2 regions of the Actinacidiphila sp. ITFR-21 genome follow, and region 1 is predicted to be linked to the other one. Evidence: riboswitches for the same ligand, from Rfam matches in the RefSeq annotation. Region 1 holds a riboswitch; the other holds the start of a gene.
What was found. A riboswitch is a leader RNA that binds a small molecule or an ion and turns the genes downstream of it on or off. The one in region 1 is predicted to bind cyclic di-AMP.

Region 1 (15,445 bases):
GCGATGTGTCAGCGCTCGTCGTCTCCCGCCGACGCCTGGGTGTCGGTGAGCCTGCCGGTCTCATCCTGTATTTCCGCTGCGATCTTCTTCAGCTCCGGCTCGAACTTGCGGCCGTGGTGAGCGCAGAAGAGCAGCTCTCCGCCGCTGAGGAGTACGACGCGCAGGTAAGCCTGAGCGCCGCAACGGTCGCAGCGGTCTGCCGCTGTCAGCGGACTCGCGGGGGTCAGAACAGTGGTCACGTCGCCTCTTCTCTAGCTCGACGAGCTGTCGTACCAGGGTCAACATCCAACCAGGCCGAAAACGTTCCCGCTCGCGGCTTTTCCTGGAAAACCGTCTTCGGAGTGACTGGGTGTTACCGATTGGCGGCGAATAGGAATATTTACGTCAGATGTCCCGAGTGGGGCACTTGTCCGAACTTGCCCCCGGCTGGCTGTCGGGTTGTTGCTGAGGACGTGCCCGGAGCCTAAATGGTTCATGCGTCTTTGGGAACGTGACATGTGTATCACTCTCACGGGTTATCGAACGCCTGCTCGATAACGGCTAGTATGGGCGTTGTGGATACCGGGTCGCGGCGTCGCCCCCCTGCCCGGCATCGGTACCCTCTGACCGGTGCGACCGACTTCGGTTGACGAATTTCACAACATCTGGATCGAGGAGCTGCCCGCGTGACCGCCGAGACATCCGTGCCGTCCTCCGCGCTGCTGGCCGGCGCGGATCGTGACGGCTCCAACTACACCGCGCGGCACCTGCTTGTCCTCGAAGGTCTCGAAGCCGTACGCAAGCGGCCCGGCATGTACATCGGATCGACCGACAGCCGCGGTCTGATGCACTGTGTGTGGGAGATCATCGACAACTCCGTCGACGAGGCCCTGGGCGGACACGGTGACCGCATCGAGGTGATCCTGCACGAGGACGGCTCCGTCGAGGTACGGGACAACGGCCGTGGCATCCCGGTCGACCTGGAGCCCAAGACCGGGCTGTCCGGCGTCGAGGTCGTGATGACCAAACTGCACGCCGGCGGCAAGTTCGGCGGCGGCTCGTACGCCGCCTCCGGCGGCCTGCACGGCGTCGGAGCTTCCGTCGTCAACGCCCTGTCCGCCCGGCTGGACGTCGAGGTGGACCGCGGCGGCCACACGCACGCCATCAGCTTCCGGCGGGGCGTTCCCGGCCTGTTCACCGAATCCGGCCCGGACGCGCCCTTCGACCCGGCGAGCGGCCTGACCCGGACCAGGAGGATCCCCCGTACCCGTACGGGCACGAGGGTGCGCTACTGGGCGGACCGGCAGATCTTCCTCAAGGACGCCAAGCTCTCCCTGGAGCACCTCCACCAGCGGGCCCGCCAGACCGCCTTCCTGGTGCCCGGCCTGACCATCGTCGTCCGCGACGAGCGCGGCGTGGAGACGGACCGGCCGGTCGAGGAGGTCTTCCACTTCGACGGCGGCATCAGCGAGTTCTGCGAGTTCCTGGCTCCGGACAAGCCGATCTGCGACGTTCTGCGGCTGACTGGCAGCGGCGTCTTCAAGGAGACCGTCCCGGTGCTGGACGAGCTCGGACACATGACACCCACCGAGGTCACCCGGGAACTCGGCGTGGACATCGCGCTGCGCTGGGGCACCGGGTACGACACCACCACCCGGTCCTTCGTCAACATCATCGCCACCCCCAAGGGGGGCACCCATGTGACCGGATTCGAGCGGTCGGTCACCAAGACCATCAACGAGGTACTGCGCGCCGGCAAGCTGCTGCGCGTCGCCGAGGACGACATCGTCAAGGACGACGCCATGGAAGGCATGACGGCGGTGATCACCGTCCGTCTCGCCGAGCCGCAGTTCGAGGGCCAGACCAAGGAGGTGCTCGGCACCTCGGCGGCCAACCGGATCGTCGCCGCCGTCGTGGCGAAGGAGCTCAAGGAGTTCCTGACCTCCGTCAAGCGCGACACCAAGGCGCAGGCCCGCGCCGTGCTGGAGAAGGCCGTCGCCGCCGCCAGGACCCGCATCGCGGCCCGGCAGCACAAGGAGGCGCAGCGCAGGAAGACCGCGCTGGAGACCTCCTCGCTGCCGGCCAAGCTCGCCGACTGCCGCAGCGACGACGTCGAGCGCAGCGAACTGTTCATCGTCGAGGGCGACTCGGCCCTGGGCACCGCCAAGCTGGCCCGCAACTCCGAGTTCCAGGCGCTGCTGCCGATCCGCGGCAAGATCCTCAACGTCCAGAAGTCGTCCATCTCGGACATGCTCAAGAACGCCGAGTGCGGCGCGATCATCCAGGTCATAGGAGCCGGGTCCGGCCGGACCTTCGACATCGACCAGGCCCGCTACGGCAAGGTGATCTTCCTCGCCGACGCCGACGTCGACGGCGCCCACATCCGCTGCCTGCTGCTCACGCTCTTCCAGCGCTACATGCGGGCCATGGTGGAGGAGGGCCGGGTCTTCTCCGCGGTGCCGCCGCTGCACCGGATCGAGCTGGTCCAGCCCAAGAAGGGCCAGGACAAGTACGTCTACACGTACTCCGACAACGAGCTCCGGCAGACCCTGCTCGACTTCCAGCGGCGCAAGGTCCGCTACAAGGACAGCATCCAGCGCTACAAGGGCCTCGGCGAGATGGACGCCAACCAGCTCGCGGAGACCACCATGGACCCGCGGCACCGCACCCTGCGGCGGATCAACATCAGCGACCTGGAAGCCGCTGAGCAGGCATTCGACCTGCTCATGGGCAACGAGGTCGCGCCACGCAAGGAGTTCATCACCAACTCCGCCTCCACGCTGGACCGGGCGCGGATCGACGTCTGACCCGGGGTGGAGTGGGGTGGGGCTGGCCGGCGCCGGGCGGGAGGATGTTCGGGGGCGCGGCGGGTGGGTCTCCACCCGGGGTGGAGGCGATCTTTCCACCCCCGGTTTGATCCCCTGATCGGGACATTTGCGTAGATTCATGGACGCGGGCAGGCCACCCCGCCCGCCCACCCGAATCCACGCCAGGGAGGCGTCCCTCATGTCCGGTCTGGTCAATGCCCTGGTGATCCTTGCGGACATGAGTCGTGATCGCCCGCCAGCTCCGGCCCCGCCGGGTCGGTGGCGGCCGATCGCCGGCGGCGGCACCGCCCGACTACTGGACGCGCCGGTGGCCGCCGCAGTGCTCTGGTGCGGCTGCGCGGTGATCGCCATCGAACGGCTGCCGTTGGCTGCAGGAGTGCCTCTCGCGGCCGTCTCGTTGACCGGTTTCGCGCTGTGGGACAGCGGGGACAGCCCGCTGGCCGCCGTGCTCCTTGCGCTGGGCCTGGCGTTGGCCGGGTACACCGTGCGGCTGGACGCGGAGGCACGAGGACAGGCGCAGCGGCTGCTGGTGCAGGAGCGGGGGCGCGAGAGGCCGGGGCCGAGTCGGCCGCACTCGCCGAACGGGCCAGGATCGCCCGGGAGATCCACGACGTGCTCGCGCACAGCCTATCCGCGCAGATGGTCCATCTGGAGGCGACCAGACTGCTGATCGAGGGCGGCGCGGACCGGGAGGAGGTGTTGCGGCGAGTGGTCGCGGCGCGGCGGATGGCTCGGGAGGGGCTCGCTGAGACACGGCAGGCGCTCTCCGCGCTGCGCGGGGAGCTGGCGCCGGTGGAGCGGCGGCGGACGGGGAGGAGGCGGTACGGCTGGTGGCGGAACACCGGCCGGAGGTGGTGCTGATGGACCTGCGGATGCCCCGCTGTGACGGGGTGGAGGCGACCCGGCGGATCCGGTCGGAGTATCCGGGGACGCAGGTGGTGGTGCTGACGACGTTCGTGGACGACGACTCGCTGTTCCCGGCGCTGCGGGGCGGGGCGCGCGGGTATCTGACGAAGGACGCGGGCCGTGAGGAGATCGCACGGGCCATCGTCGAGGTGACGGCGGGCCGGGCGGGCCTGTCGCCGACCGTGCAGAGCCGGCTGCTGGACGCGCTGGCGACGACGGTACCGGGCGCCGGTGCCAAGACTGGAGCCGGTGTCGGAACGGGAGCCGGTGCCCGAGCCGGAGTGCGTGCCGGAACCGTGCCGGAGGGCATGGGGCGAGGGGAGCGGGCGGAGTTGCCGGGCGGGCTGACCGTTCGGGAGGCGGAGGTGCTGGCCCTGGTGGCGGAGGGTCTGTCCAACGCGGAGATCGCTGGGCGGTTGCACGTGCGCATGGCGACGGTGAAAACGCACATCAACAACCTCTTTGCCAAGACCGGGGTACGGGACCGGGCACAAGCGGTCGGATATGCATACCGGCACGGCATCACCTGATGTGGTGAAGGTTTCGGCTTGTTCTATCTGGATCTTCCCGCTCTGTCCATGATTGGGCGCATGGCCGATCGGCCGGTGGAGCAAGGAGAGTTCGGTGGACAAGCACGACGGGGGTGACCCGGGGGTGCTGCGGGTGAACGACCTCTGGCAGGACGTGGGGGCGACCGGCCTGTGGCTGCCGGATCAGCAGGCCCCCGAGCGGGCCCCTGAGGCGGTGAGGGAGGATCCCGCCGCGTACGGGGAGCTTTGGACGGTCGGCGACCGGTCGGCGGTCTATTTGGAAGTGCAGCACAGCGAGGACTTCCAGCACGTACGGGACCGGTACCGGAGATTCGTCTTTCCGGCGGTGGCGGGGTTCGTCGGCTGGTACCTGCTGTACGTGGTGGCCGCGACCACCGCGCCGGGGCTGATGGGGTACCGGCTGGCGGGCGAGCTGAATGTCGCGTTGGCCGCGGGGCTGGCGCAGTTCGCCAGCACGTTCCTGCTGACGTGGGCGTACGCACGGCACGCCCGGGTGCACAGGGACCGGGCGGCGCTCGATCTGCGGTGGACGCTGGCCACCAGGACCGGACAGGAGAGGGTGCGTTGACGGCGGCGCAATGGGCCGGGCAGTCGCCGGGAGGCGGGAATGCCGCCCCGGGGTATCTGGCGACCCGGCAGCTGGCGGATTCCGCCGGCGAGCATCAGGGCCTGGCGATCGTGCTGTTCACCGTGTTCGTGTCGGTGACGCTGGCGATCACCGCGTGGGCGGGGCGGCGGCGGAGTTCTTCGGTGGAGTTCTTCGCCGGGGGACGGCTGTTCTCGCCGATGCAGAACGGGCTGGCCATCGCGGGCGACTACATGTCGGCGGCGTCCTTCCTCGGGATCTCCGGGCTGATCGCGCTGTTCGGCTACGACGGGATGCTCTACTCGGTGGGCTTCTTCGTCGCGTGGCTGGTCGTGCTGATGCTGGTGGCCGAACTGGTCCGCAACGTGGGCCGGTACACGATGGCCGACGTACTCTCCGCGCGGATGCGGGAGCGGCCGGTGCGGATCGCGGCGGGTACTGCGTCGGTGACGGTGTCGATCCTCTACCTGGTGGCCCAGATGGTGGGCGCGAGCAGCCTGGTGGGTCTGCTGCTGGGCGGCGGGGAAGGGGCCGCGGTGCGGACCTGGACGGTGATCGGGGTCGGGGCGCTGATGGTGTTCTACGTGTCCTTCGGCGGAATGCGGGCCACCACCTGGATCCAGATCGTGAAGACGGTGCTGCTGATCGGCGGGACGGTCACGCTGACGGCGCTGGTGCTGGTCCGCTTCCACGGCAACTTCGGGGAGTTGCTGCGGTCGGCGGCGGACGGGAGCGGGCAGGGGGACGCGTTCCTGGCGCCGGGGCTGAAGTACGGGGTGGACGCGACGTCGCGGCTGGACTTCATCAGCCTCGGTGTGGCGCTGGTGCTGGGTACGGCCGGGCTGCCGCACATCCTGTCGCGTTTCTACACCGTTCCGACGGCCCGTTCGGCGCGGCGGTCGGTGGTGTGGGCGATCGGGCTGATCGGCACGTTCTACCTGATGACGATCGTGCTGGGGTTCGGCGCGGCGGCGCTAGTCGGCTCGAACACCGTGCGGGACTCGAACGCGGCGGGCAACACCGCGGTGCCGCTGCTGGCCGAGATCCTCGGCGGCGGGTCGGGGACCACCGGTGGCACGGTGCTGTTCGCGGTGGTCGGAGCGGTGGCCTTCGCCACGATCCTCGCCGTGGTCGCGGGCATCACGCTGGCGTCTTCGGCCTCCGTGGCCCACGACCTCTACGCCAGCCGGCGCCGTCCGGCGGGCCAGGGTCGGCACGGGGGGCGCCACGCCCAGCGGGAGTCCGAGGGCGAGATGGACCAGGAGGAGGTGCGGGTGGCCAGGTTCGCGGCCGTCGGCATCGGAGCGGTGTCGATCTGGATCAGTCTGCTGGCGCAGGACCAGAACATCGCCTTCCTGGTGGGCCTGGCCTTCGCGGTGGCCGCGTCGGCGAATTTGCCGGGGCTGCTCTACTCCCTGTTCTGGCGCCGCTTCACCACCCGGGGCGCGGTCTGGTCCGTCTACGGCGGGCTCGTACCTGCTCTGCTGCTGGTGGTGCTGTCGCCGGTGACGTCCGGGCGGCCGGACGCGCTGTTCCCCGGAGTCGACTTCCATGTCTTCCCGCTGGAGAACCCCGGGCTGGTCTCCATCCCGCTGGGCTTCCTGGCCGGCTGGCTCGGAACCGTGCTGTCGCGCGAGTCGGCGGACGAGGGGAAGTACGCGGAGACGGAGGTGCGTTCGCTCACCGGCGCCGGGGCCGCCTGACTGCCGGGACGCGCTGGGCCGGGCTCAGCTCGCGTGGCTGCCCAACAGGTCCTTGATGGCGGTGACCTCCATCCGGGTCGGGGTACCGAGGGCTCCGCCGCAGCTTTCCGGGCGGGGCGGGGTGGAGGCGTGCTGGGCCACCGCGACCCGCCAGGCGCGGCCGTCGGTGTGGGTGACGCGGACGGTCCAGCCGCCGGGATCCGACTCCGTGCGGTCCACCGTGAGCGCGCCCGCCCCTTCCTCGCCGGTCAGCCGGCGTATCGCCAGCTCGGCGGCCTGGCCCGGACGCTCCCAGGACGACCGGCCGCGGCAGTTGTCCAGTACGACCCGGCCGGCGGCCGCCGCCGCCAGGACGTGCTGGGCGTGGCGGCCGTCCATCCGACCGTAGGCGTAGCCGTGCGGCAGGACGAGCATGGTGGGGGCGAAGCGGTGGCCGCCGAGGTGGGTGGTCTCCCAGATGCCGCCGCTGCCGGAGGCCGCGAGCTCGGTTGCCAGCGGGCGGCCGTGGACGGCGCAGCAGCGGTCCCGCTTGCCGTTGGTGCACACCAGGCCGATCGGCGGCCCCTGGTAGGGCGTTCCGAAGCCGCCGTGCTCGCCCGCGCCCAGGGCGGTGAAGTCCAGCGCGGTCAGCTCGGCCGGGTCCGTGACCTCGGCGGTGCGCACCCACGGGTGTTCGGGCGCGGTGTGGGCCAGCAGCACCCGGTGCCGGCCCGGGCGGTGCCGGTCGGGGTGCCGACCGGGGCGGCGGATCAGCGCGACCCGTACCCCCGCGACGGCGGCCAGCCGGTCCAGCGCGCGGCCGACCGCGGGGTCCAGTCGGCTCGCGCCGAGAGCCTTCGCGCCCCAGGGACCCGGCTGCTCGATCAGCAGCCAGGTCCGGGCGACCGCTGCGGTCCCGTCCATCGCCTCGTCCAGCTCGACGGAGGTCTGCATACAGGTGTTCACGTGGCTGAGAATAGGCGCTGATCTACACGGGACCGGCCAATACTGAGACCTGCTTGAGAAGAGGTACTCCGGAGCCGTCGCGGCGAGGGTCCTTCGGCGGCAGATCGGCCGGGGCGCCGGTGGCGGTCGCCGCGCGGACCGGGGTGGCGCCCGCCCAGGCCAGCGCCAGACCGGTCTCGCCCCGCAGGAAACGCTGGCAGCGCACCCCGCCGGTGGCGCGCCCCTTGCGCGGGTACTGGTCGAACGGGGTGAGCTTCGCCGTGCCCTGGGGCTCTCCCTGATCCGCGTCCTCCAGCGTGGCCTCGGCGCGGGCCACGGTGAACACCACCGCGTCCACCGCCGGATCGACCGCTGTGAAGGAGATCACCTTCGCACCGTCGGTCAGCTTGATGCCCGCCATGCCGCCGGCCGGGCGGCCCTGCGGGCGCACCTGGGAGGCCGGGTAGCGCAGCAGTTGGGCGTCGTCGGTGATGAAGACCAGGTCCTCCTCGCCGGTCCGCAGCTCGACCGCGCCCACCACCTGGTCGCCTTCCTTGAGGGTGATGACCTCCAGGTCGTCCTTGTTCGCCGGGTAGTCCGGCACCACGCGCTTGACGACGCCCTGTTCGGTGCCCAGCGCCAGACCGGGCGAGGACTCGTCCAGCGTGGTCAGGCACAGCACCCGCTCGTCGTCCTCCAGCGACAGGAACTCCGCGAGTGGCGCGCCCCCGGCCAGCGAGGGCGGGCCCGCGGTGGGCGGCAGCATGGGCAGGTCGATGACGGTCAGCCGCAGCAGCCGCCCGGCGGAGGTCACCGCGCCGATGTCGGCCCGGGCGGTGGTCGGCACGGCCGAGACGATCACATCGTGCTTGGCGCGCCTGCCGTCGTCCTCCCCGGACCCGCCGCCGATCTCGGTGCGGGCCAGCAGCCCGGTCGAGGAGAGCAGCACCCGGCAGGGGTCGTCCGCGACCTCCAGCGGCACCGCGGCCGGCGGGGTGTCCGCCGACTCCAGCAGCACCGTGCGGCGCTCGGTCCCGTACTGCTTGGCCACCGCGGCCAGTTCGGCCGACACCAGCTTGCGCAGCTCGGCGTCGGAGTCCAGGATCCGGGTTAGCTCGGCGATCTCCGCGTTCAGCCGGTCCCGCTCGGACTCCAGCTCGATCCGGTCGAAGCGGGTCAGCCGGCGCAGCGGGGTGTCCAGGATGTACTGGGTCTGGATGTCCGACAGGCCGAAGCGCTCCATCAGCCGCTCCTTGGCCTGCGCGGCGTTCTCGCTGGCCCGGATGATCGTGATGACCTCGTCGATGTCGACCAGGGCCACCAGCAGGCCGTCCACCAGGTGCAGCCGGTCGCGGCGCTTGGTGCGGCGGAACTCGCTGCGCCGCCGCACCACTTCGAAGCGGTGGTCGACGTAGACCTGCAACAGCTCCCGCAGGCCCAGGGTGAGCGGCTGGCCGTCCACCAGGGCCACGTTGTTGATGCCGAAGGAGTCCTCCATCGGCGTCAGTTTGTAGAGCTGCTCCAGTACGGCCTCCGGGTTGAAGCCGTTCTTGATCTCGATGACCAGCCGCAGGCCGTGTTCGCGGTCGGTGAGGTCCTTGACGTCGGCGATGCCCTGCAGCCGCTTGGCGCCGACCATGTCCTTGATTTTGGCGATGACCTTCTCGGGCCCCACGTTGAAGGGCAGTTCGGTGACGACCAGGCCCTTGCGGCGGGCCGTCACGTCCTCCACCGCCACCGTGGCGCGGATCTTGAAGGTGCCGCGCCCGCTCTCGTACGCGTCCCGGATGCCGGACAGGCCGATGATCCGGCCGCCGGTCGGCAGGTCGGGCCCCGGCACGTACCGCATCAGGGCGTCCAGATCGGCGCCCGGGTATCTGATCAGGTGGCGGGCGGCGGCGATCACCTCGCCCAGGTTGTGCGGCGGCATGTTGGTGGCCATGCCGACCGCGATCCCCGACGAGCCGTTGACCAGCAGGTTCGGATACGCCGACGGCAGTACGGCCGGCTCCTGCTCCTGGCCGTCGTAGTTCGGCGCGAAGTCGACGGTGTCCTCGTCGATCGACTCGACCATCAGCTGCGCCGGGCCGGACATCCGGGCCTCGGTGTAGCGCATGGCGGCCGGCAGGTCGTCCAGCGAACCGAAGTTGCCGTGGCCGTCCACCAGCGGCAGCCGCTGCGAGAAGGGCTGCGCCATCCGCACCATGGCGTCGTAGATGGACGAGTCGCCGTGCGGGTGCAGCTTGCCCATCACCTCGCCGACGACGCGGGCGCACTTCACGTAGCCGCGCTCCGGGCGCAGGCCCATCTCGTTCATCTGGTAGACGATGCGGCGGTGCACCGGCTTCATGCCGTCGCGGGCGTCGGGCAGCGCCCGCGAATAGATGACCGAGTAGGCGTACTCAAGGAAGGAGCCCTGCATCTCGTCCACGACGTCGATGTCGAGGATGCGCTCCTCGAAACCGTCGTCGGGCGGCGGGGTCTTCGTCGTGCGGCGGGCCATCTCGGCGGCGCTCCTTCGTCTGGACCTGGGGACTGCTGCCGACCATTGTGGACCGCGCCGCCGACAGCACCGACCACCGCCCGGCGCGGGCGCGCGCCGTCCGCGGGAACTTCGCGCGGCACCGGCTCGCTTCCCTAGAGTGGCAGCACTCTACGCAGTCACCAGCACGCGATCGGAAGGACAGCCTGCCCATGGGTCACACGGCCACCCCGGAGGCACACTCCAGCGGCCTGACAGCCACCGAGCACCGCCTGGCGAACGGCCTGCGAGTGGTGCTCTCCGAGGACCACCTCACCCCGGTCGCGGCCGTCTGCCTCTGGTACGACGTCGGTTCACGGCACGAGGTCAAGGGCCGCACCGGCCTGGCCCACCTCTTCGAGCACCTGATGTTCCAGGGCTCGGCCAGCGTGAAGGGCAACGGCCACTTCGAGCTGGTGCAGGGTGCCGGCGGGTCGCTCAACGGCACCACAAGCTTCGAACGCACCAACTACTTCGAGACGATGCCCGCCCACCAGGTCGAACTGGCCCTGTGGCTGGAGGCCGACCGGATGGGCAGCCTGCTCACCGCGCTGGACCAGGAGAGCCTGGACAACCAGCGGGACGTGGTGAAGAACGAGCGCCGCCAGCGGTACGACAACGTGCCCTACGGCACCGCCTTCGAGCGCCTCACCGCCCTCGCGTACCCCGACGGCCACCCGTACCACCACACCCCGATCGGTTCGATGGCCGACCTGGACGCTGCCTCGCTGGAGGACGCCCGGGCGTTCTTCCGTACGTACTACGCGCCCGGCAACGCGGTGCTCACGGTGGTCGGCGACATCGACCCGGAGCAGACGCTGGCCTGGATCGAGAAGTACTTCGGCAGTATCCCGGCGCACGACGGCAAACCCGAGCCGCGCGACGGCTCGCTGCCGGAGGTGATGGGCGGGGAGACCCGCCAGGTCGTCGAGGAGGACGTGCCCTCGCGCGCCCTGATGGCGGCCTACCGGCTCCCCGAGGACGGCACCCGGCAGGGTGACGCGGCCGACCTGGCGCTGACCGTGCTGGGCGGCGGGGACTCCTCCCGGCTGCACAACCGGCTGGTGCGGCGGGACCGTTCCGCGGTGACGGCCGGTTTCGGGCTGCTGCGGCTGGCGGGGGCCCCCTCGCTCGGCTGGCTGGACGTCAAGGCGTCCTCCGGGGTCGAACTGAGCGCCATCGAGGCCGCGGTCGACGAGGAGCTGGCCCGGTTCGCCGCGGAGGGTCCGACGCCCGAGGAGATGGAGCGGGCACAGGCACAGCTGGAGCGTGAGTGGCTGGACCGGCTCGCGACGGTGAACGGCCGGGCCGACGAACTGTGCCGGTTCGCGGTGCTGTTCGGCGACCCGCAGCTCGCCCTGACCGCGGTGCAGCGGGTGCTGTCCGTCACCGCTGAGGAGGTCAGGGCGGTGGCCGCCGCCCGGCTGCGCCCGGACAACCGGGCGGTCCTGGTCTACGAGCCCACCGGCGGCGACCGGGCCGGGGCCGGGGACGGCGAGGACGAGGCCGGCCCGGCCGGGAGCGGCGCCGAGGCCATCGAACAGGAAGAGAGCGAAGCATGAGCGAGACCGCGGCCGTCATGACGTTCCACCCGCAGCCGCAGCCGGGCAAGCCCAAGCCGTGGGCCTTCCCGGCGCCGGAGCGGGGCGCTCTGCCCAACGGGCTGACGCTGCTCACCAGCCACCGGCCCGGCCAGCGGGTCATCGCGGTCGAGGTGGTGCTGGCCGCGCCGCTGGACGCCGAACCCGCCGCCCTGGAGGGCGTGGCCACCATCATGGCCAGGGCGCTGTCCGAGGGCACCGACGAGCACTCCGCCGAGGAGTTCGCCGCCGAGCTGGAGCGGTGCGGCGCCAGCCTGTCCGCGCACGCCGACCACGCGGGGGTGCGGGTCTCCCTCGAAGTGCCCGCCTCCCGGCTCGACAAGGCGCTCGGCCTGCTCGCCGAGGCGCTGCGCGCGCCCGCCTTCGCCGAGAGCGAGATCAAGCGGCTGGTCGCCAACCGGCTGGACGAGATCCCGCACGAGCTGGCCAACCCGGCCCGCCGCGCCGCGATGGCGCTGTACAAGGAGCTCTTCGCGGCCGACCTGCGCTGCTCCCGGCCGCGCCAGGGCACCGAGGAGACCGTCCGCGGCATCGACGCGCCCGCGGTCCGGGCGTTCTACGAGGCGCACGTGCGGCCGTCGACCACCACCGCCGTGGTCGTCGGGGACTTCACCGGCATCGACCTGCCGGCGCTGCTGACCGACACCCTCGGCCGCTGGACCGGGGACAAGGCCGAGCCGCGTCCGCGCCCGGCGATCACCTCCGACGACACCGCCCGGGTGGTGGTCGTCGACCGGCCCGGCGCGGTGCAGACCCAGCTGCTGGTCGGCCGTACCGGCCCGGACCGCCAGGACCCGGTCTGGGCGGCGCAGGTGCTCGGCACCTACTGCCTGGGCGGGACGCTGACCTCCCGGCTGGACCGGGTGCTGCGCGAGGAGAAGGGCTACACCTACGGGGTGCGGGCCTTCGCGCAGGTGCTGCTGACGTCCGCGGACGGCACCGGCGCCGCGCTGCTGGGGATCAGCGGCTCGGTGGCCACCGAGGTCACCGGCCCGGCGCTCGCGGACGCCTGGCAGGTGATCCGCACCCTCGCCGAGGGCGGCCTCACCGAGGAGGAGCGGGACGTCGCGGTGCAGAACCTGGTCGGGGTCGCGCCCCTGCGCTACGAGACCGCCGCGGCCGTCGCCGACACCCTGGCCGACCAGGTCGAGCAGGAGCTGCCCGACACCTACCAGGCCGAGCTGTACGCCCGGCTGGCCGCCACCGGCACCGTGGAGGCGACCGCCGCGGTGGTCAGCGCCTTCCCGCTAGACCGGCTGGTGGTGGTCCTGGTGGGTGACGCCGCCACCATCGCCGAGCCTGTCCGCGAGCTGGGCATCGGCCCGCTGACCGTGGTCGGCTGAACCCGGCGGCGCAGCCGCCCCCTCCTCCGCCCGGAACCCCGGTCGCCCCACAGGCACCGGGGTTCCGGGCGTTTTGCGCCCCGCCGGGCGGTGTGTGGCGTGCGCTACATATCGGCTGATCTGTTTGGTGTACGGCTGACCGCGCGGTTAGCGTCGGCGCACGTTGCCCGTGGACGGCAGCGGCGCCCGGTCCGACCGGGCGCACCCGTACATCGCCGAGTCCCCCGTGAGGGGGAGCCGGGGACCCACGTCCCTGGGGTGAATCGCGGCCACCCGCCCGCCCGGGCGGATGCCCCGTAGGAGACCTTCCTGCTCCGAACCCGTCAGCTAACCCGGTAGGCGAGAAGGAAGGAAAGGAGCGACGCCTCCTCATGGCGTTCAAAGTCCTGCCCGCGCACAGCGGGAAGCACCGCCGCACCCACCCGGTCCGCACCGCCGCCACCCTGGCGGGCGTCGCCGTACTGGCCACCGGTGGCGCCATCGGCGCCACCGCGATGGCCTCCCCGGGGGCGGCCCCCGAGGCCGCGGCGCAGCCCGCCGCGTTCACCCGGGCCCTGAACGCGCACACCGCCGCCCTGGTCCGCACTCTCACCACGCAGGAGCAGGGCCAGTACAAGGCCGCCGACACCGCGAAGGCGAAGGCCGCCGCGACGGCCAGGGTCCGGCAGGCCCTGGCCTCGGCCAGGGCCGAGGCGAAGGCGAAGGCGGCAACCAAGGCCAAGGCGGCCGCGAAGGCCGGGGCAGCCGCCAGGGCCGAGGCGGCAGCCGCGGCGAAGGCGCCCACCGCGCGGGCCGCGCAACAGCCCGCCGCGAGCCGGTCGCAGACCCGGACCGCACTGCCCGCCGCGTCCGCCTCCGGTACCGGCGGCGGCACGGCCGGCAGCACCGCCACCGGCTGGATGGAGCCGGTCGGCGACGCCTCCGTCGGCACCGGCTACCAGGCCTCCGGCTCGCTGTGGTCCAGCGGCTCGCACACCGGCGTGGACTTCCTGGTCGACTCCGGCACGCCCGTGCACGCGGTCGCCGTCGGCACGGTGGTCTCCGCGGGCGCCGACGGCGCCTACGGCAACGACGTGATCATCAAGCACGCCGACGGCAAGTACACGCTGTACGGCCACCTCACCGAGCCGCTGGTGTCCGCGGGGCAGACGGTGACCGAGGGCCAGGAGATAGGCATTTCCGGCGCCACCGGCAACGTCACCGGCCCCCACCTGCACTTCGAGGTGCGCACCACCCCCGACTACGGGTCCGACATCGACCCGGTCGCGTACCTGGCCTCGCACGGCGTCGTCATCTGAGCCCGGCCGGGCCAGTTCGGACCCGTCCGAGTCCGTCCGAGTCCGTCCGAGTCCGTCCGCGACAGTCCGAACCTGTCCGAACCTGTCCGAACCTGTCCGTACCGGCTGAACCGGCCGCACCGCCCCGTACCGCCGGATCCGAGCGTCCCGGTCCGCCGCGCCGGGGCGCTCGGACGTCTTCGGCCGTCTCCGGACGCTCCCGGCCGTCCGATAGCACCCCTCCTGTCCAAAAACAAACAAAGAATTCCAGGGGTGCTTTCCCATTTCCGGGTGTGCTGGAATAGAGTCCGGCACAATACGGGGAAGGAAACGGAGTCTGCGATGCGGAGCCGGATGTGAACGGGGCGGACGGCGCGGGGCGCCGGATCTCGGCCCAGGTGGTGTGTACGGCCATCCGCGACGACATCGTCGGCGGCTTCTTCCCGCCGGGCAGCCGGCTGACCGAGGAGCTGCTCGCGCAGCGCTACGGCGTCTCACGGGTGCCGGTGCGCGAGGCGCTGCGCACCCTGGAGTCGGAGGGGTTCGTCAGGACCCGCCGGCACGCGGGGGCCTCGGTCGCCGAGCCGACCGAGCAGGAGGCCGCCGACCTGCTGGAGATCCGCGGACTGCTGGAACCGCTGGGCGCCGCCCGCGCCGCCCAGCGCCGCACCGAGGCGCATCTGAAGGTGCTGCGCGGACTGGTCCGGCTCGGCCAGGAGCGTGCCGTGCAGGGGCAGCTGTCCGACCTCCCGTCGCTGGACGGCTGGTTCCACGAGACGCTGGCGCAGGCGTCGGCCAGCTCGACGCTTGCCGCGCTGCTCACCCAGCTGCGGCACAAGATCGCCTGGGTGTACGGGGACGGCGGCAGCACGCGTGCGGTGGAGTCGTGGGAGGAGCACGCCGGGATAGTCGACGCGATCGCCCGCGGGGACGCCGAGCGGGCCCGCCGACTGGCCGCCGTGCACGTGGAGAGGGCCGCCGCGGTGAGGATCCTGAAACATCCCGTAAACGCAGCGCGCCGCCGCGCTTAACAAACGCACCGTATACAAGGTCGTAGAATTGCGGCTCCCGTAAATCCTGAAAAGCGGGACCGGGCAATCCATGGGGGATTGCCCGGTCCCGCTGTATTGCGCTGCCCGCGTTCCGGGTTCGGGCGCCGCGGTGCCGGAAATCGTCGGTCGCGGGGGCCCTCAGACCGTTTCCGGCAGCTCCTCCAGGCCCTCGGC
Region 2 (15,445 bases), 2.7 Mb from region 1:
GGCTCCGCGCCCCGGTCCGCGCCCGCGGCTCCGCGCCCCGGTCCGCGCCCGCAGCTCGCGCCCCGGTCCGCAGCCCCCGGCTCCGCGCCCCGGTGGGAACGCTCGCAAGGACTGCCGATTCCGACACCCGCCGCCCTGCCGCCTCCCCGCACCCCCGGACGGCACCATGGCTGACCATGGACGAAGAAGCGGCGGCGCAGGCCCGTCTGACCAGGAGCCGACTTGCCGCCGACGGCGTCGTCGGCCTCGCGCTCAGCGTCGTGGACAACGCCGGGATCGCCCGCACCAAGACCATTCCGCTGCGCCGGCTGGACGAGGCCGTACGGCACGGGGTCGGCATGTCGCCGGTGTTCGACGTCTTCCTCGCCGACGACTCGATCACCGACAGCCGGTACGTCGGCGGCCCCGACGGCGATCTGCGGCTGTTCCCTGATCTCGAACGCGCGGTGCCGCTCGCCGCGCAGCCCGGCTGGGCGTGGGCGCCGGCCGACCGCTACGCCCAGGACGGCACCCCGCACCCCTGCTGCCAGCGGCTGTTCGCCCGCCGGATGACCGAGCGGGCCCGAGCCCGCGGGCTGAGCCTGCTGGCCGCGTACGAGGTCGAGTGGATCCTGCGCCGCCCGGACGGCACCGACCCGGCCGAGGGCGGCCCCGCCTACGGGCTGCGCCGGTTCACCGACCTGTCCGACTACCTCCGCGACCTGCTCCAGGCGCTGGAGGCGCAGGGCCTGGACGTCCAGCAGATCCATCCCGAGTACGCGGCGGGCCAGTTCGAGGTCTCGGTCGCCGCCGAGGGCCCGGTGGCCGCCGCCGACAGCACCGTGCTGGTACGCCAGACGATCCGCGGCGTGTCCGCCCGCTACGGTCTGCGCGCCTCCTTCGCCCCCTCCTTCGCGGGCGACGGGGTCGGCAACGGCGCCCACCTGCACCTCAGCGCCTGGCGCGACGGCGGGAACCTGATGACCGGCGGCCGGGGTCCGTACCGCCTCACGGCGGAGGGCGAGTCCTTCCTCGCCGGCGTCCTCGACGCGCTGCCCGCCCTGCTGGCGCTGGGCGCTCCGGGGCCGGCCGGCCATCTCCGGCTGGTCCCCTCGCAGTGGGCCGGCGCCTACCAGTGCTGGGGGTCGGAGAACCGCGAGGCCGCGCTGCGCCTGGTCTCCGGCCACAGCGCCAACGCCGAGGTCAAGTGCTTCGACGGCGCCGCCAACCCCTACCTCGCCCTCGGCGGCACTATCGCCGCCGGTCTCGCCGGGGTCGACGCCGCCGCCACCCTCCCCGCCGAGGTCAGCGGCGACCCGGCCCTCCTCCCCTCCCCGCCGCCCCGGCTGCCCGAGTCCGCCGCGGACGCCCTCGACGCCTTCAGCGGCTCGACCGTCCTGCGGGAGGCCCTCGGCGAGCCGCTCTACGAGGCCGTCCGCGCCGTCCGCCGGGCCGAGATCGCCCTCTTCGCCGACCAGAGCCCGGCGCGTATCGCCGAAGCCACCCGCTGGCGCTACTGACCGTTCCCGGCCGCCCGCCGCTCCCCGGGCCCCTCAGGCCCGTCCGCCCGCCGGCCCCGGCCCCTCGTCAGGGCCGGCCGCCCGACCGGTCGGGCTTTCAACCCCGCCGCCCTCCGGCCGAGTTCGAGCGCCTGCGCCTTGACCCGGACCAGAGCCGCCTGGAACTCCGGGGCCGTCCGGTAGTCGGGCTCCGGCGCCGCCGCCTTCACCGGCAGCAGGTACACGTCCGGCGGGATCTCCAACTCCGCGTTGGCCAGCACCTGCAGGGCCCGGCAGGCGCGCCGGTCCCACTCCCCGGAGGCCAGCGCGCGGTTGATCTCGTAGTAGACGTGCGTCGCGGACTTCGTGTCGTAGCTGTTGGGCGTGTGGAACTGGACCTCGATCATGTACGACTGGTCCTTGGCCTGCCAGGAGTTGTTGAAGCCCTCGTAGTAGTCGGTCCCCCAGTAGTCCTTCAGCACCCGGTCCAGGTAGGTCGCGCGTAACGCCGCACAGGCGTCCCGGGCCTTCGCGGCGTACTGCGCGGGGGTGTAGATGGTCGTGTAGCGGTGCAGGTCGGCGATCGCCGCCAGCGCCACGTCGAGGGGCAGCGGCTGGGGCGTGCCCGGCTTGCCCGCGTGCTCCTCGCGGATCCTGAGGACCTTCTCCCGCAGTGAGCCGAGGCTCTCGAGCGCGTACTCGGTCCCGACGAACTTGCCACCGGTCGCCCTGGCGATGCCGTCGACGAGCGCGCCGAGCTGGTCCTTCCGGCCCGTGGCCGCCGTGTGGTACGCGACGAGCCTGGCCTCCTCCTCCGCCGTCAGCGCTGCGGGCGCCTTTCGGCGCATGCCGTTCCCGCCACCGTTCGGCGCGCAGGACGGCCGCCTTCGTTCGTGCCCCGGCGTACGGCCGTGCCGTCCACGGCAGTACAGGGCGCTCGGCGCGCGCGGTGGTGCGGCGTCATCGCGGCACGCCCGCGCCTCGCCGCGCCCGCACTCGGCACATAGGCGGCCCGGCGGGGACGGCCGGCGTGCCCGCCGGGCCCGCCGCGCCGGGTCAGCGCTGGTCGCCGCGCCGCTTGCCGGTGACCGTGAGCCAGGCGCCGGGGGCGTACGTGGTCGCGGTGCGAACCTGCTCCTCCTGGAACTCCAGGACGGCGAGGGCGCCGCCGGGCAGGATCTCGTAGTCGTAGTGGGTGCCGGAGGCGTCGGCGTAGTCGTCCTGCCGGGGGTCCTCGGTGAGGGAACCGGGGACGGCGAGGACGTCGGCCAGCCGTACGTTGACGCTCATCCTTCGACGGTAGGCCGTCGACGCCCCTCCGGCACGTCGGGACCGGCCCCCGCACCGCCGCCGCGCGTACCGCGCCCGGCACTCGCACTGCCGCCGCTCCCCGCAGGGCGCCCTCCTCGCGGCACCTCCTCCGCCCGGCCCCGTTCCCCGGACGAAGCCCGTGGCCGGTCCACGGCGGTAGGAAATCTGCACGACACAGATTCCCGCTAGGATTCGCTCACACATGATCGGGAATGGTCGCGCGGTCTTGGTCTCCAAGGCCTCCGGCGGTCTTCGCCTGCACGGCTCGTCACCGCCTCAGTGAGCTCACTCTGATGACGAAGGAGCTTCGCGATAGCACTACGGATATGGCTCAGCAGCGCGGGGGTCGCCACCACCCAGGTCATGCGGATGCTGCGCGACAACCCGGACAACGTCGACGTGCGGATCTACGGCACCAATGTGCTGCGGGACGCCCCCGCGCTCACCGCGTGCGACGTGGCGGAGGTCGAACCCCGCCATGTCAGCGACGCGGACTACGCCGAATTCGCGCTCGAATTCTGCCGTCGGCACCGTATCGACGTGCTGATACCGCCCAGACGCCTGGTCGCGCTCGCCGGGCTGGTGGACGACTTCGCCGCCGTCGGCACCCGGCTGATGTGCTCGCCGCCGGCCGCGGTCGAGGTCCTGACCAGCAAGAGCCGTACGTACGAGGTCGCGGCCGAGGCGGGCGTGCCGGTGCCGCCGTGGCGGGTCGTCTCCGACGCCGAGGGGTTCCGGGACGCGGTACGGGAGCTGTCGGCGACCGGCGAGCGGATCTGCATCAAGCCCGCCGGCGAGTACTCCGCCTTCGGCTTCCGGATCCTGGACGACGGGCCGCTGCGGATCAAGGACCTGCTGGCCCCACCGCTGCCGCTGGCGTCGGTGGCCGCGGTGGCGGACGCGCTGCGGCGGGCGGCGGACGAGGACGAGGCGATACCGGAGTTCCTGGTGATGCCGTACCTGGACGGCCCGGAGGTGAGCGTCGACTGCCTGTCCGCCCCCGGTGGCGCGACGCTCAGCGCGATCGCGCGCTCCAAGCAGGGCCGCTATCGGCACCTGCTCGACGACCCCGCCCTGACCGCGATAGCCCGGCGCCTGGTCGGCCACTTCCAGCTCGCCTACCTGTCCAACGTCCAGCTGCGCCACCGCGGCGGCGAGCCGGTACTGCTGGAGGCCAACCCCAGGGCGTCGGCGGGGATCTTCCAGACCGCGCTGTCCGGGGTGAACCTGCCGTGGGCGGCCGTACGGCTGCTGGTGTCCGGTGACGCGGGACCGCTGCCCGCGCCGCGGCTGGGCGGTCGGCTCGCGGTCACCGAGATCGCCACCGAGGTGGACGGCGGCACCCCGCTCGCCCTCATCGAGCGGCCCGCCCCGGCGCCGGACCCGGTCCGGGTACTGGCCGAGATCGACACCGCCCCCGGCGCCGCGCCGCGCGCCCGCCGGGAGGCCGAGCTGCTGCTCGGCGAGGAGACGGCGAAGGCCGGCTGACCCGCGGTACGGGACAAGGGGGCCGACCGGGCGCGCTGCCGGGCGGCCCCCTCCGCTCAGGCCGCGGTCGGCTTCTTGGCGGTGACGGCCGCCGCCGGCACCTTCGCGGTCACCTGCGTACGGGTCCACATCGCCACCAGCGCCGACGCCAGACTCAGCACGGTCGACTGCTGCTCGGGGCTCCAGTGCAGCCCGAACCCGACGGCGAGCGCCAACCCCGCCTGGACCAGGCCGAGTACGGCGGCGCTGATCCCGTCGTGCACGCTGAGCGCCACCAGCAGCCCGACGACGGCCGCCGCCGCCGCGTTGATCACGGCCTGCTGGTCGTTGGTGAGGTCGAGGCCGAAGGCGGTGGACAGCTTGACGATCACCGCGACAAGTGCCAGCCACAGCGCGGGTTCGCGACCGAATATCTTCATGAAGGTTCCACTTCCGCTGTTTTCCCGGGAGCCGCGGCGTGGTCGGCGCGGCTTGTCGTCCACCAGGCTGCCCCGCGGGGAAGCGGGTAGGCCGGACAGGGTGGGAAACGGGCGCGCCCCGGCCCGCACGTCGCCGTGCGGGCCGGGGCGCCGGGGGAACCGCGGTCAGGAAGCGGTGAGTTCGGAGATGCGCTGGGCGCCGGCCGCGGTGTCGGGGGCGGCGCTGGTGAGGTCGAGGCGGACACCGGAGGTGTGGACGCCGGTGAACGCGATGGTGGTGGGGGAGCCGGAGGCGGTCGCCCAGGTGATGACCGGCTTGCGGACGGGGACGTAGCGGTCGCCGTCCCGGTAGGAGACCGCGATGGTGGCCGGCAGCGAGTGGGTGGCGTCGATGGTGAAGGTGACCGAGACCGTGCTGATGTTCTGGGCGGCGGCCCAGGTGACGGAGACCCAGTCGGCCGGGCGGGCGCCGCTGAAGGCGGGCAGCAGCGCGGTGGCGCTCTTCTTGAAGGCGTTGGACCAGCCGGTGGTGTCGTTGCCGTCGACCATGGCCGCGGGCAGCGTGTTGCTCGCGCCGGAGTAACTGGCGTCGGCCAGCGGGTAGACGGGGGCGCCGGGGCCGGGGTCCGGGACGAAGCGGGCCGGGGGCGTGGTGGCGACGGCGCCGGTGGCGCGGGTGGTGCGCACCGAGGCGGAGCCGGAGTGCAGGCCGGGCGCGGCGGCGGTCACGGTGAGGTGGCCGCTGTCGGTGCCGGACCGGACGATGGCCAGCGCCTTGCCGTGGAAGGCGGTGCGGGTGCTGGCCTGGTAGCGTTCGGCGCTCTCCTGGCGGCCGTTGTCGAGTCCGGCGAGCGAGCCGCCGGTGGCCGTGAAGGTGATGAGGTGGCCGGCGCCGGGCACCACGACACCGCGGGAGTCGATCACCTCGGCGGTCACGTAGACCAGCGAGGTGCCGTCGGCGGGCAGCGAGCTGCGGTCAGGGGTGAGCCGCACCGCGTGCGGGGCGCCGGCCGTGCGCAGCACGTCGGTGGCCACGGTCTTCCCGTGCCGGCGGGCGACGGCCTTCAACTCGCCGTGGGCGAAGGGGACTTCCCAGGTGAGGTGGAGCTTGCCGGCGCTGCCGTTGGGGCTGGTGTAACTGCCGGGGTACGGGCCGCCGGTGACCGTCTTGTCGTCGAGCGTGGCCTCGGTGGTCTCCAGGTACGTCCGCCCGTCGAGGGTCTTCTTGGTGTCGAAGCGCCGTACGCCCAGCGACCGGCCGTTGAGGTACAGCTCGACGGTGTCGACGTTGGAGTACGCCCACACCTCGACGGTCTCGCCCGGCTTGTGGTCGGTCCAGTCCATCGGCAGCAGGTGGACCATGGGGTCGCTGGTCCACTGGCTGCGGAAGAGGTAGTACAGGTCCTTGGGGAAGCCGGCGGTGTCGACCGCGCCGAAGAAGGACGCCTTGACCGGGAAGACGCTGTACGGGGTGGGCTCGCCGATGTAGTCGGTGCCGGACCAGAGGAACTCCCCGGCGAAGAACTTCCGGTCGCGGTCCTTCTTCAGCCCGTACTCGCCGCTCATCGTCCAGGACGCGAGGTTGTTGTCGTAGCCGGAGGTGGCGCGCTTGCCCGGGGTGTAGTTCTCACCGGTGTTGAGGTGCTGGGGCTCCTGGTACGTGCCGCGGGTCGAGGTCTCGGAGGACGACTCGGACTCGAAGAGGAACAGGTGCGGGTAGCGGGCGTGCAGGCCGTCCACGGAGGCGGCGGTGTTGTAGTTGAGCCCGAGGCCGTCGAGCTTGGCCAGCATCAGGTCGGCGGCGGAGCCGACGCTGGGCAGGCCGCGGTACTTGTCGGAGCCGATGACGACGGGCCGGGAGGTGTCCAGGGCGCGGATGCCGTCGATCAGGCCCTGGGCCATGGCGAGTCCGGCGGTGCTGGTGGAGTCGGGGATCTCGTTGCCGATGGACCACATCATCACGGCGGGCGAGTTGCGGGCCGCCTGCACCATCTCGGCGATGTCGGCGGCGCTGTTGGCGTCGAAGAAGCGTCCGTAGTCGTACGTGTTCTTGCCGCTGTGCCAGCAGTCGAACGCCTCGACCATCATGACGATGCCGAGTTCCTCGCAGACCTGGATCATCTGCGGCGAGGGCGGGTTGTGCGAGGTGCGGAAGGCGTTGACGCCCATGGACTTCATGGTGGTCATCTGCCGCCTGAGCGCGTCGATGCTGATCGCGGAGCCGAGCGCGCCCTGGTCGTGGTGCAGGTCGACGCCCTGGATCTTGGCGGACTCGCCGTTGACCGACAGGCCGAGGTCGGGGTCGATGGTGATGTACCGGAAGCCGAAGCCGGTGGTGTAGGTGTCCACCGTCCTGCCGCGGACCTGGACCTCCGTCCGCAGGCTGTAGCGGTTGTCCGGGGTGTCGAAGGACCACAGGCCGGGCCGGTCGACCCGCAGGTCCACGGAGACGTCCTGGGCGGCGCCGCCGGCGGCCAGGTCGAGGCGCGAGGTGGTGTGCGCGGCGGACCTGCCGTCGGCGTCCAGAACCGTGTTGACGACGGTGACGGCGGCGGTGGCCGCGGACTCGTTGACCAGGCTGACCTGCGCGTGCACGGTGCCGTAGCCGTGGTTCCCGCCTCTGCCCGAGCCGAGGGTGTCGGCGAGTCCGGGCGTGGTGACGTACGTGCCCCAGCGGGCCACGTGCACCGGGTCGGTGATGACGAGGCGCGCGTGGCGGTAGATGCCGCTGCCGGAGTACCAGCGGCTGCTGGGGAGCTGGTTGCGGACCTGGACGGCGATGACGTTGGCGGTGCGGCCGTCGGTGTGCAGCAGGTCGGACAGGTCGAAGGCGAACCCGGTGTATCCGTAGGGGTGGTTGCCGACGAGCGTGCCGTTGCAGTAGACGTACGAGTCCATGTAGACGCCGTCGAACTCGACCGAGATCCGGCTGCCCTTGACGGCGGCGGGCAGGGCGAACGAGCGCCGGTACCAGCCCAGCCCGCCGGGCAGGTAGCCGGTCCCGCCGGAGGTGCTGTCGGCGGTGCCGGGGGTCTGCTCGATGCTCCAGTCGTGCGGGACGCGGACCGCGCGCCAGCGGGAGTCGTCGAAGGCGGGGTCGGCGGCGTCGGCGTAGGCACCGGTCGGGTCGGTGATGTCGGCCGGGTTGACGAGGACGAAGCGCCATCCGTCGGCGAGGTCGACGGTTCTGGGGATGGGGGTTCTTGTTGATGTGGCCGACGTTCCCGACGGGGAGTGGGCGCTCGCGCTTCCGGTCAGCCCCGGGAGTGCGGGTACGGCGGCGGCTCCGGCCGCTCCTGCGATCAGGAACGACCTGCGGTTGACCGGCATGGTGGGACCCCTCCTCGTTGAGGTGTGCGCAGACGGATACCGATACGGACGGACGGGGCGCAGATGGGGACTGGTCAGGACGGGCACCCACGGATAGGGCGTCAGAACAGACCAGCAATGAACAGAATCAACCAATGGCACACGGATTCTTGCAGTGCGGCACTGCCCGCGGTCAAGAGCCGCGTTGCACCTTTCCGGCCCGGCGACCACCGTTTTCGGCCGTGGCCGACCGCGTCTTCCGCTGCTTTCCGCCGCCCGCCGCCCGCCGCCCGCCGCCCGCCGCCCGCCGCCCGCCGCCCGCCGACCCGGCGGCAGGCGGCGTCCGGCGCCGCAGTGCACAGAAACAGACATCCGCGACAGCCGCCCGTATCGGTGCCGGGGCCCGGCCGGACCGTCGCCGACGTGAAGCCGGCGACCCGCAACTCCGCTGTCCGGCCGATGAGTTGCCGACCGCGGACCCGTGTCCGGGCGGGGCCGAATCCGCCCGGAACCGGCCCCGGAGCGTGTACCGGACAGCCCTCCCCGCTGACCGCCGACCGAACGTCCAGCAGGTGGAACTGCGGGGGCTCTGTCTCAGTCCCCTGGCATAGTCGCCGGTATGGAGACCGATCCCTTCTGGACTCTCATAGCGGACTGCCGGCGCCGGGGGCTCAGCGGCGACCAGCGCGACGCATGGCTCCGCGACGCGCTCCTCCGCCTCCCGCCGCCGGACGTGATCGCGTTCCAGGCGTGCCTGGAGCAGGTCACCGGCGAGGCGTGCACCTGGAACCTGTGGGCCGCCGCCGACCGCGTCTTCGGCGGGTGGTGCTCCGACGACACCTTCTGCCACTTCCAGTTCTGGATGGTGGGCCTCGGCCGCCCGGTCTTCGAGGCCGCCCTCACCGACGCCGACGTGCTCGCCTACGCGCCCGAGGTGCTGCGCCTGTCCGGCTGCCCCCGCGCGGCCTGGACGGACGACGCCTGGCCCCAGTGGGAGTCCCTCGGCTACCTCGCGCCCTCGGCCTACGAGGAGCTCGTCGGCGGCTTCGACGACTGCGGCGACGCCTTCTACGCCGACGTCCGCGCCCTGCGCGGCACCCCCGCCCGCAACCCGCCGGGTCTCACCCCGGCCGGGAGCCGCTGGTCGGTGCTCGACGAGGCCGAGTCTGCGCGCCGGCTGCCGCGGCTGACCGCGATGTTCCCGCTCGGCTCCGGCTCGGTCGGTCAGCCGCCGTTGACCAGGCGGACGTAGCCGGTCCAGTCCCAGGCCGGGCCGGGGTCGGTGTGGTCGGCGCCGGGGACCTCGTGGTGGCCGATGATGTGGTCGCGGTCCTTGGGGATGCCGTACCTGTCGCAGAGGGCGGCGGTCAGGCGCGCGGAGGAGCGGTACAGCGCGGTGGTGAAGTACGAGGGGTCGTCGACCCAGCCCTCGTGCTCGATGCCGACGCTGCGGGTGTTGTAGTCCCAGTTGCCCGCGTGCCAGGCGATGTCGTGCTCGCGCACGCACTGGTCGATCGCGCCGTCGGCGGAGCGGACGACGTAGTGCGCGGTGGCGGCGTGCGCGGGGTCCTGGAAGAGGCGGACGGTGTCGGCGAAGGTCTCCTGGGTCACGTGGATCACCACCAGTTCGACCGGGTAGGCCGAAGGGCGGTCCGAGGCGGTGTAGTTGGCGGTGCTGGCCGGGGCCCAGGCGGCGCCGGGCCAGTCGACCGCCGGATCCGCGTCCGCGCTGCCTTCGCCGCCCCAGAGCGCGCCAGTGAGGACCGCGCCGCCGGCGGCGCCGAGGGCGAGGCCGCCGCGCAGGAGCGAGCGGCGGGCCGGGTGCGCCGGCCCGGTGGGGGCGGGCCGCTCCCCGGCGGGCTCCCCGGGGGCCTCCGGTCGTACGGTCATCGCTGCCGCCTCCCTCGCCGTACCGTTCGTCGATATCTGCTCACTCAGTGTAGCCGACCAGTGGTGTGCGCATAACAACTGACACACGCTCACGTCACTGCTGGGTGACACCGTGCGTCGTGTTCATCCCTGATGGGTAGCTGGTGTCCGATTGATGATCGCCGCCAACTCTCCGATTCCGCTTGGAAAACCTGCCTGGCTCTATTAACGTTTGATAACGCAGCGCGGTCGTCACCACCGCCGTAAGAGGCGGCACCGTGCGCTTGCCGAATCCCGTCCGCGGGAACCGGGGACCCAACATCTGGGGTGAATCGGGCAGCGACCAGGCCCGTAGGAGACCTTCCTGCTCCGAACCCGTCAGCTAACCCGGTAGGCGAGAGGGAAGGAAAGGAGTGCGCCCGCCGTGGCGTCGAACCAGCCTGCCTACGCACCTGCCCGGCCCGAGGCCGAACCGGCCCGGGAGTGGGACGAGTTCCCCGCTGAGTTCTCCGGCGGCCTTCCCGCCCGCCTGACCGACTCCGCGGGCCTTCCCGACCGCTTCCCCGCCGGCGAGCCGGCCGCCCGGGACCCGCGCGGCGCGCCGCAGCCGCTCCCCCTTCCGCTCCCCGCCGCCGTGCCCGTGCCCCGGCAGCGGAACCTGTCCCGCGGGTCCGCGGTCCTCGGCATGGCGGCGATGGCCGCGGTCGGCGCGGGCGGGGTGGCCACGGCGGTCGCGGCGCCCGACGGCGCCGTGACGGCGCCGATCTCCGTACCGGACGCGCTGCCCGCCGCGGCCGCGGCCCCCGACGCCGCGGCGGTCGCCGCGCAGCCCGCCGCCGAGCCGCAAACCCCCGCGCAGCACGCGGCCCGGGTGCCCGACCCCGGCGAGGCACTGCTCAACCGCGTCGTCGGCGAGGCCACCCAGGCCCGCGAGGCCGTCGCCCGCGCCGAGCGCGAGGCCGCCGAGCGGGCCGCAGCCGAACAGGCCGCCCGCGCCGCGGCCGCGCGGAAGGTCCGCGAGCAGGCCGCCGCGGCGAAGGCCGCGGCCGAGGCCAAGGCGAAGGCCGACGCGGAAGCCGCCGCCCAGGCCGAGGCCGACCGGCTCACCCGCCTGGCCGCCTCCTACCTCAAGCCGGTCAGCTGCTACACCCTCACCGCCGGCTACGGCGAGACCGACCCCTGGGGCAACATCCACGTCGGCCAGGACTTCGACGCCCCGACCGGCACCCCGGTGCACGCCGTCCACGGCGGCACGGTCAGCTCGGCCGGCTGGGCGGGTTCCTACGGCTACCGGGTCGTGGTCACCCTCGATGACGCCACCGAGGTGTGGTACTGCCACCTCTCGACGATGGTCGTCACCGCCGGCCCGGTCACCACCGGCGACACGATCGGCCGCGTGGGCGCGACCGGGAACGTCCCGAACCCCCATCTCCACCTGGAGGTACGGCCCGGCGGCGGCGACGCGGTGGACCCGCTGCCGTGGCTGGGACAGCACGGGGTCGAGGTCTGACGGTCCGCGGGGCCGCTGGCCGCGGGGCCGGGCCGGTGCCTGCGCTGGCCGCGGGGCATGGGCCGCGGGGCGCGGGGCGCGGGGCGCGGGGCATTGCGCCAGAGCAGTGGGCGCTGAGCCGCCGCCGGCACTGCTTTGCCCAGTGACCCGGTGGACCGGGCGGCGCGAGCCGGGCGGCGTGGCGCCGGCGGCGGCGGTCGCGTCAGCCGTACGGGCGGTGGTACGGAGCCGGGCGCGTCAGCCGTACGGAGCCGGGCGCCCCGGTGTTGGGGGACGCGCAACCGGCGTACGTACCGGCACTCGTTGCCGCCCACCCCCGTAACGTCCGCCCGCGGAGCGCCCCCGCACTACTCCCCGCCGCGGCCCGCGACCGCCCAGGACGCGGCGGCCACGCCGCCCGCCACGGCGAACACCGCCGGCCACGAGCCGACCTTCTTCGCCAGCGGATGGGCGCCCGCGAAAGCGGCGAGGTAGGCGCCGGTGAGGCCGGCTGCGGCGCCGAGCCCGGCCTGCCGCTTCCACTCCCGCGCCGCCACCGCGCCCGCCGCCGCCAGCGCCACGCCGCCCAGCTCGCGCCGCTTCGTCCACCGGGCCACCCCGTACCCGCCGATCAGACCGCCCGCGGCCACGACACTCGCCGACACCCCAGCCATACCCTTGCCCTCCTCACGTCCGCGGCCTGCCGTCGGGACCTCCGCGGCGTCGCGGGGCCCGGCACGCGCACCTGCCGCGCTCTCGTCGGTCGACGCCACACTACGTCGCCCGCTTCCTGCGTCTCGCAGCCGGTCGGCGCCGCACCACGCCGCCTCGCTCCTGCGTCTCGCAGCCGCCCGCGCGGGACCCCGACTCCGGCCGCCCGCGGGAGAACCGGGCGACAGGCCCTGGTCCTGCGGGTCGACGGACCTGCGGGCGGGCGCGTGTATCGGGGGGCGGGCCGGCGGCGGACCCGCGCGGTCGAAGAGGACGAACATCAGCCGCCCGCCCGGCACCCCGAAGGGCCCCGCCGCACCCGCTCCCACGGCCGCGGCACCGCCCTCCCCACCCGCGGGTCCAGCGCGTACGCCGGCGGCAGCCCGGTCGCGTACAGCACCAGGGCCTCCCACTCGCGGTCCGACAGACGCAGGATCCGGGCGATCGGCGCCAGTACCTCGGTCCCCAGAGGGGCGAGTTCGCCGCGCTCCACGTAGCCGTACTTGTGCTCGGGGCGGCCCAGCAGCCGCGTCATGTGCTTGTGCGTCAGCCCGGCGACCTTCCCGGCCCCGCGGATCGGTCCGCGGCCCGAGCCCCAGGTCCACCGGATCCATCCGGGCCCGCGCCCGCGCCCGCAATGCCCGCATGGCCTGCCGGTCCGCCACCGGCCACCGGGCCCGCGGCTCCGTCCCGTACGCCACGGCGCCCGGCACGCCCGCGCCCCGCCGTCCCTACCACCCCCGCCGCTCCCACGCTTCCCCGCCCGCCGCGCTTCCCCCGGCGGCCGGTTCGCCGACAGACCTCGCGGCCCACGGCCCCGGCGAACCGCCGCCGCACGCCCGACGGACGCCCCTCCGGCACGCCGCCCCGCCCCGCCGGCGCACCGCTCCGCCGTCGCCGGCCCCCGGGCAACCAGACGGTGACACGGCGACGACTCCGCGATCCCCCCCCGACGCCTTCCCCCGCCCCGAGGACCAGCGCGAGCCCGTCAAGCCCAGAGTGTTACAGCGCCCCAACCTCTTCTCCAGATCGAACCCATCAGGGGAATCAATCCCCCACCGGGGAACTACTCTCGCGGTTGCCGCAGGTCGCCCGAGCCGTGCCGTCGGCCGGTTGCCCGATCGTCCGCTTGCTTGGGGCCGGGCACGTCGATCCTGTGGGCCGGGTCGCGGATCACAGGCGCCTGCCCGCCGTCGGCGGCGGCGCGTAGGTCGTCGGCGGTCGGTAGTAGGGCGGCGGCGGGCCCCAGCGGGGGGTGCGGGGCGGGGGGAAGAACGGGGGTGGCGGGGGGAGGGCGGCGGCGAGGAGGGCGGGCCGGCCCCAGGGTTTGAGGGACCAGAGGTGGTGGAGGAGCTCGGACTCGCGGGTGGCGAAGTCGGGGGTGGGGGCGCCACGGGTGGCGGCGGCGCGGAGGAAGGCGAGGCGGGTGGCGAAGGCGGTGTAGTCGCGGACCGCGCGGGCCGCCGCGTCGCCGTGGAAGCGGCGGGTCTCGCGGCGGGCGGTGGCGCGGACGCTCATGGAGCCCAGGGCGGCGGGTTCGGAAAGGGCCAGCCAGCCGGCGGCGGCGTAGACGGGCAGGTGGGTGCGGATGGTGCGCAGTTCGTTGGAGCGGGCCCAGAAGGCGAGCCAGACGACGAGGCCGAAGGCGGGCAGCATCACCGTCACGTAGACCGTCAGGAAGGTGCCCGGGGAGGTGAGGGAGGACCCGTTCCAGGTGCCGTGCAGCACCATCGCGAGCAGCCAGCCCGCCAGCGGCGGCGCCCAGCGCCAGCGCCAGCGGCGGCCGGGCCGCACGGTCGCCGCGACGGCGAAGCCGATGCCGGTCATGGAGGTGAAGAGCGGGTGCGCGAAGGGCGTCATCAGGACGCGTACGAAGAAGGTCGCCGCGGTCGTCGAACCGAGCACGGTCGATCCGAGGTCGCGGTCCTCGTTGACCGCCGTACCCAGGTAGAGGATGTTCTCGGTGAACGCGAAGCCCGCCGCCGCCAGCCCGCTGAGCACGATGCCGTCCACGATCGACGCGAACGCCCGGCGCCGGAAGAGGAACAGCAGCAGCACCGCCGTGCCCTTCGCCGTCTCCTCCACCAGCGGCGCCACGAACGTCGCGCTCCAGTGGTCGGATTGGGACGGCGTACCGGAGAACGCCGAGGAGACCAGCTTCTCCCCGTACTCGTTGGCGAAGATCGCCACCAGGGTCGCGGCGCACGCGCCCCAGGCGATGGCGAAGACCACGTTCTGCCAGGGGGCCGGCGCCACGTGGTCCAGCCACAGGAACGCCCACAGCAGCAGCGGCACCGGCAGGATCGCCAGCAGTAGGCCGATCAGGAACGGTCCGGTACCTATGTGCTGCCGCACCAGCGCGAGGATGATCACACCGCATACGGCGAGGGCGGTGAACAGCGCGCCGGTCCGTACGGCCTTGCTCTCCCAGATGGAGCGGCGCGGTAGGGAGAGCCAGGCGGACGCGGGGGTGTCGGTGACGGTGGGGGCCACGGGGGCGGGCGCGGGCACGGGCGCGGGGGCGAGGGCCGTGCCGGGGGCCGGCCACACGTCGGAGGTCGGCGGGGCGCCGGGCGTCGGCCATGAGCCGACGGCAGGCTGGGGGCCGGGGGTCGGCCGCGTGCCTGGACCTGGGCCCGGACTCGGGCCTGGACCCGGGCCCGGACTCGGGCCTGGGCCTGGACCTGGGCCCGGACCTGGCAACGTGCTGGGAGTCGGCCGTGTGCCCGGTGGCTGCCCGGTTCCAGGCGCGGGCGCGGGCCCGGAACCGGACGTCTGCGCGGCGCCCCCGGGCGCCGATCCCGCTCCCGGCTCAGCCAAGGCCGCGGCCTCCGGTTCGCCCGTGACGGAGACGGCGGTCGAATCGGACGAATCCGATGAAGGCGAGTACATGGACACCTGTAGACAGTACGGGCAGCAACCACCCGTACGCGAGGGTGTGTACGGGGTCAGGCCCGGGTGAAGAGCAGGTCCCGCACCACGTGCCCCTTCGCCAGTCCCTGCCGCTCGAACTTCGTCAGCGGGCGGAAGTCCGGCCGCGGCGCGAAGCCGTCGTAGCGGTTGACCAGCCCCGGCGCCGCGCTCAGCACCTCCAGCATCTGGTCGGCGTACGGCTCCCAGTCCGTCGCGCAGTGCACCACCGCGCCGGGCCGCAGCAGCGGCGTGACCAGGGCGAGGAAGGCGGGCTGGATCAGCCGTCGCTTGTGGTGCTTGCCCTTGGGCCAGGGGTCGGGGAAGAAGGCGCGCAGGCCGGACAGGGACGCGGGCGGCAGCATGTCGCGCAGCAGTATGACCGCGTCGCCGTTGGCCACCCGTACGTTGGTCAGTCCGGCCCGGTCGGCGAGCGCGAGCAGATGGCCCTGGCCGGGCGT

Region 2: another riboswitch for cyclic di-AMP. It lies ahead of RLT57_RS12360 (M23 family metallopeptidase); the one in region 1 lies ahead of RLT57_RS24715 (M23 family metallopeptidase).

Annotation. Positions count from the first base shown of each region.
Region 1 is NZ_CP134605.1:5,510,505-5,525,949, forward strand. It holds gene RLT57_RS24665 (DUF7455 domain-containing protein) at 9-239, opposite strand; gene RLT57_RS24670 (DNA gyrase/topoisomerase IV subunit B) at 666-2,786, shown strand; partial or broken gene RLT57_RS24675 (histidine kinase) at 3,112-3,605, shown strand; gene RLT57_RS24680 (LuxR C-terminal-related transcriptional regulator) at 3,635-4,243, shown strand; gene RLT57_RS24685 (DUF485 domain-containing protein) at 4,338-4,832, shown strand; gene RLT57_RS24690 (solute symporter family protein) at 4,904-6,553, shown strand; gene RLT57_RS24695 (sucrase ferredoxin) at 6,578-7,498, opposite strand; gene RLT57_RS24700 (DNA gyrase/topoisomerase IV subunit A) at 7,521-9,980, opposite strand; gene RLT57_RS24705 (M16 family metallopeptidase) at 10,172-11,560, shown strand; gene RLT57_RS24710 (M16 family metallopeptidase) at 11,557-12,942, shown strand; cyclic di-AMP (ydaO/yuaA leader) riboswitch at 13,146-13,298, shown strand; gene RLT57_RS24715 (M23 family metallopeptidase) at 13,314-14,240, shown strand; gene RLT57_RS24720 (GntR family transcriptional regulator) at 14,576-15,250, shown strand; gene RLT57_RS24725 (HPr family phosphocarrier protein) at 15,410-15,445, opposite strand, start outside.
Region 2 is NZ_CP134605.1:2,831,573-2,847,017, reverse strand. It holds gene RLT57_RS12400 (glutamine synthetase family protein) at 177-1,499, shown strand; gene RLT57_RS12395 (hypothetical protein) at 1,493-2,326, opposite strand; gene RLT57_RS12390 (hypothetical protein) at 2,535-2,768, opposite strand; gene RLT57_RS12385 (ATP-grasp domain-containing protein) at 3,153-4,277, shown strand; gene RLT57_RS12380 (hypothetical protein) at 4,334-4,696, opposite strand; gene RLT57_RS12375 (glycoside hydrolase family 2 TIM barrel-domain containing protein) at 4,862-8,026, opposite strand; gene RLT57_RS12370 (DUF4240 domain-containing protein) at 8,625-9,257, shown strand; gene RLT57_RS12365 (N-acetylmuramoyl-L-alanine amidase) at 9,230-9,895, opposite strand; cyclic di-AMP (ydaO/yuaA leader) riboswitch at 10,150-10,286, shown strand; gene RLT57_RS12360 (M23 family metallopeptidase) at 10,299-11,384, shown strand; gene RLT57_RS12355 (hypothetical protein) at 11,732-12,037, opposite strand; gene RLT57_RS12350 (hypothetical protein) at 12,355-12,609, opposite strand; gene RLT57_RS12345 (PrsW family intramembrane metalloprotease) at 13,248-14,567, opposite strand; gene trmB (tRNA (guanosine(46)-N7)-methyltransferase TrmB) at 15,023-15,445, opposite strand, start outside.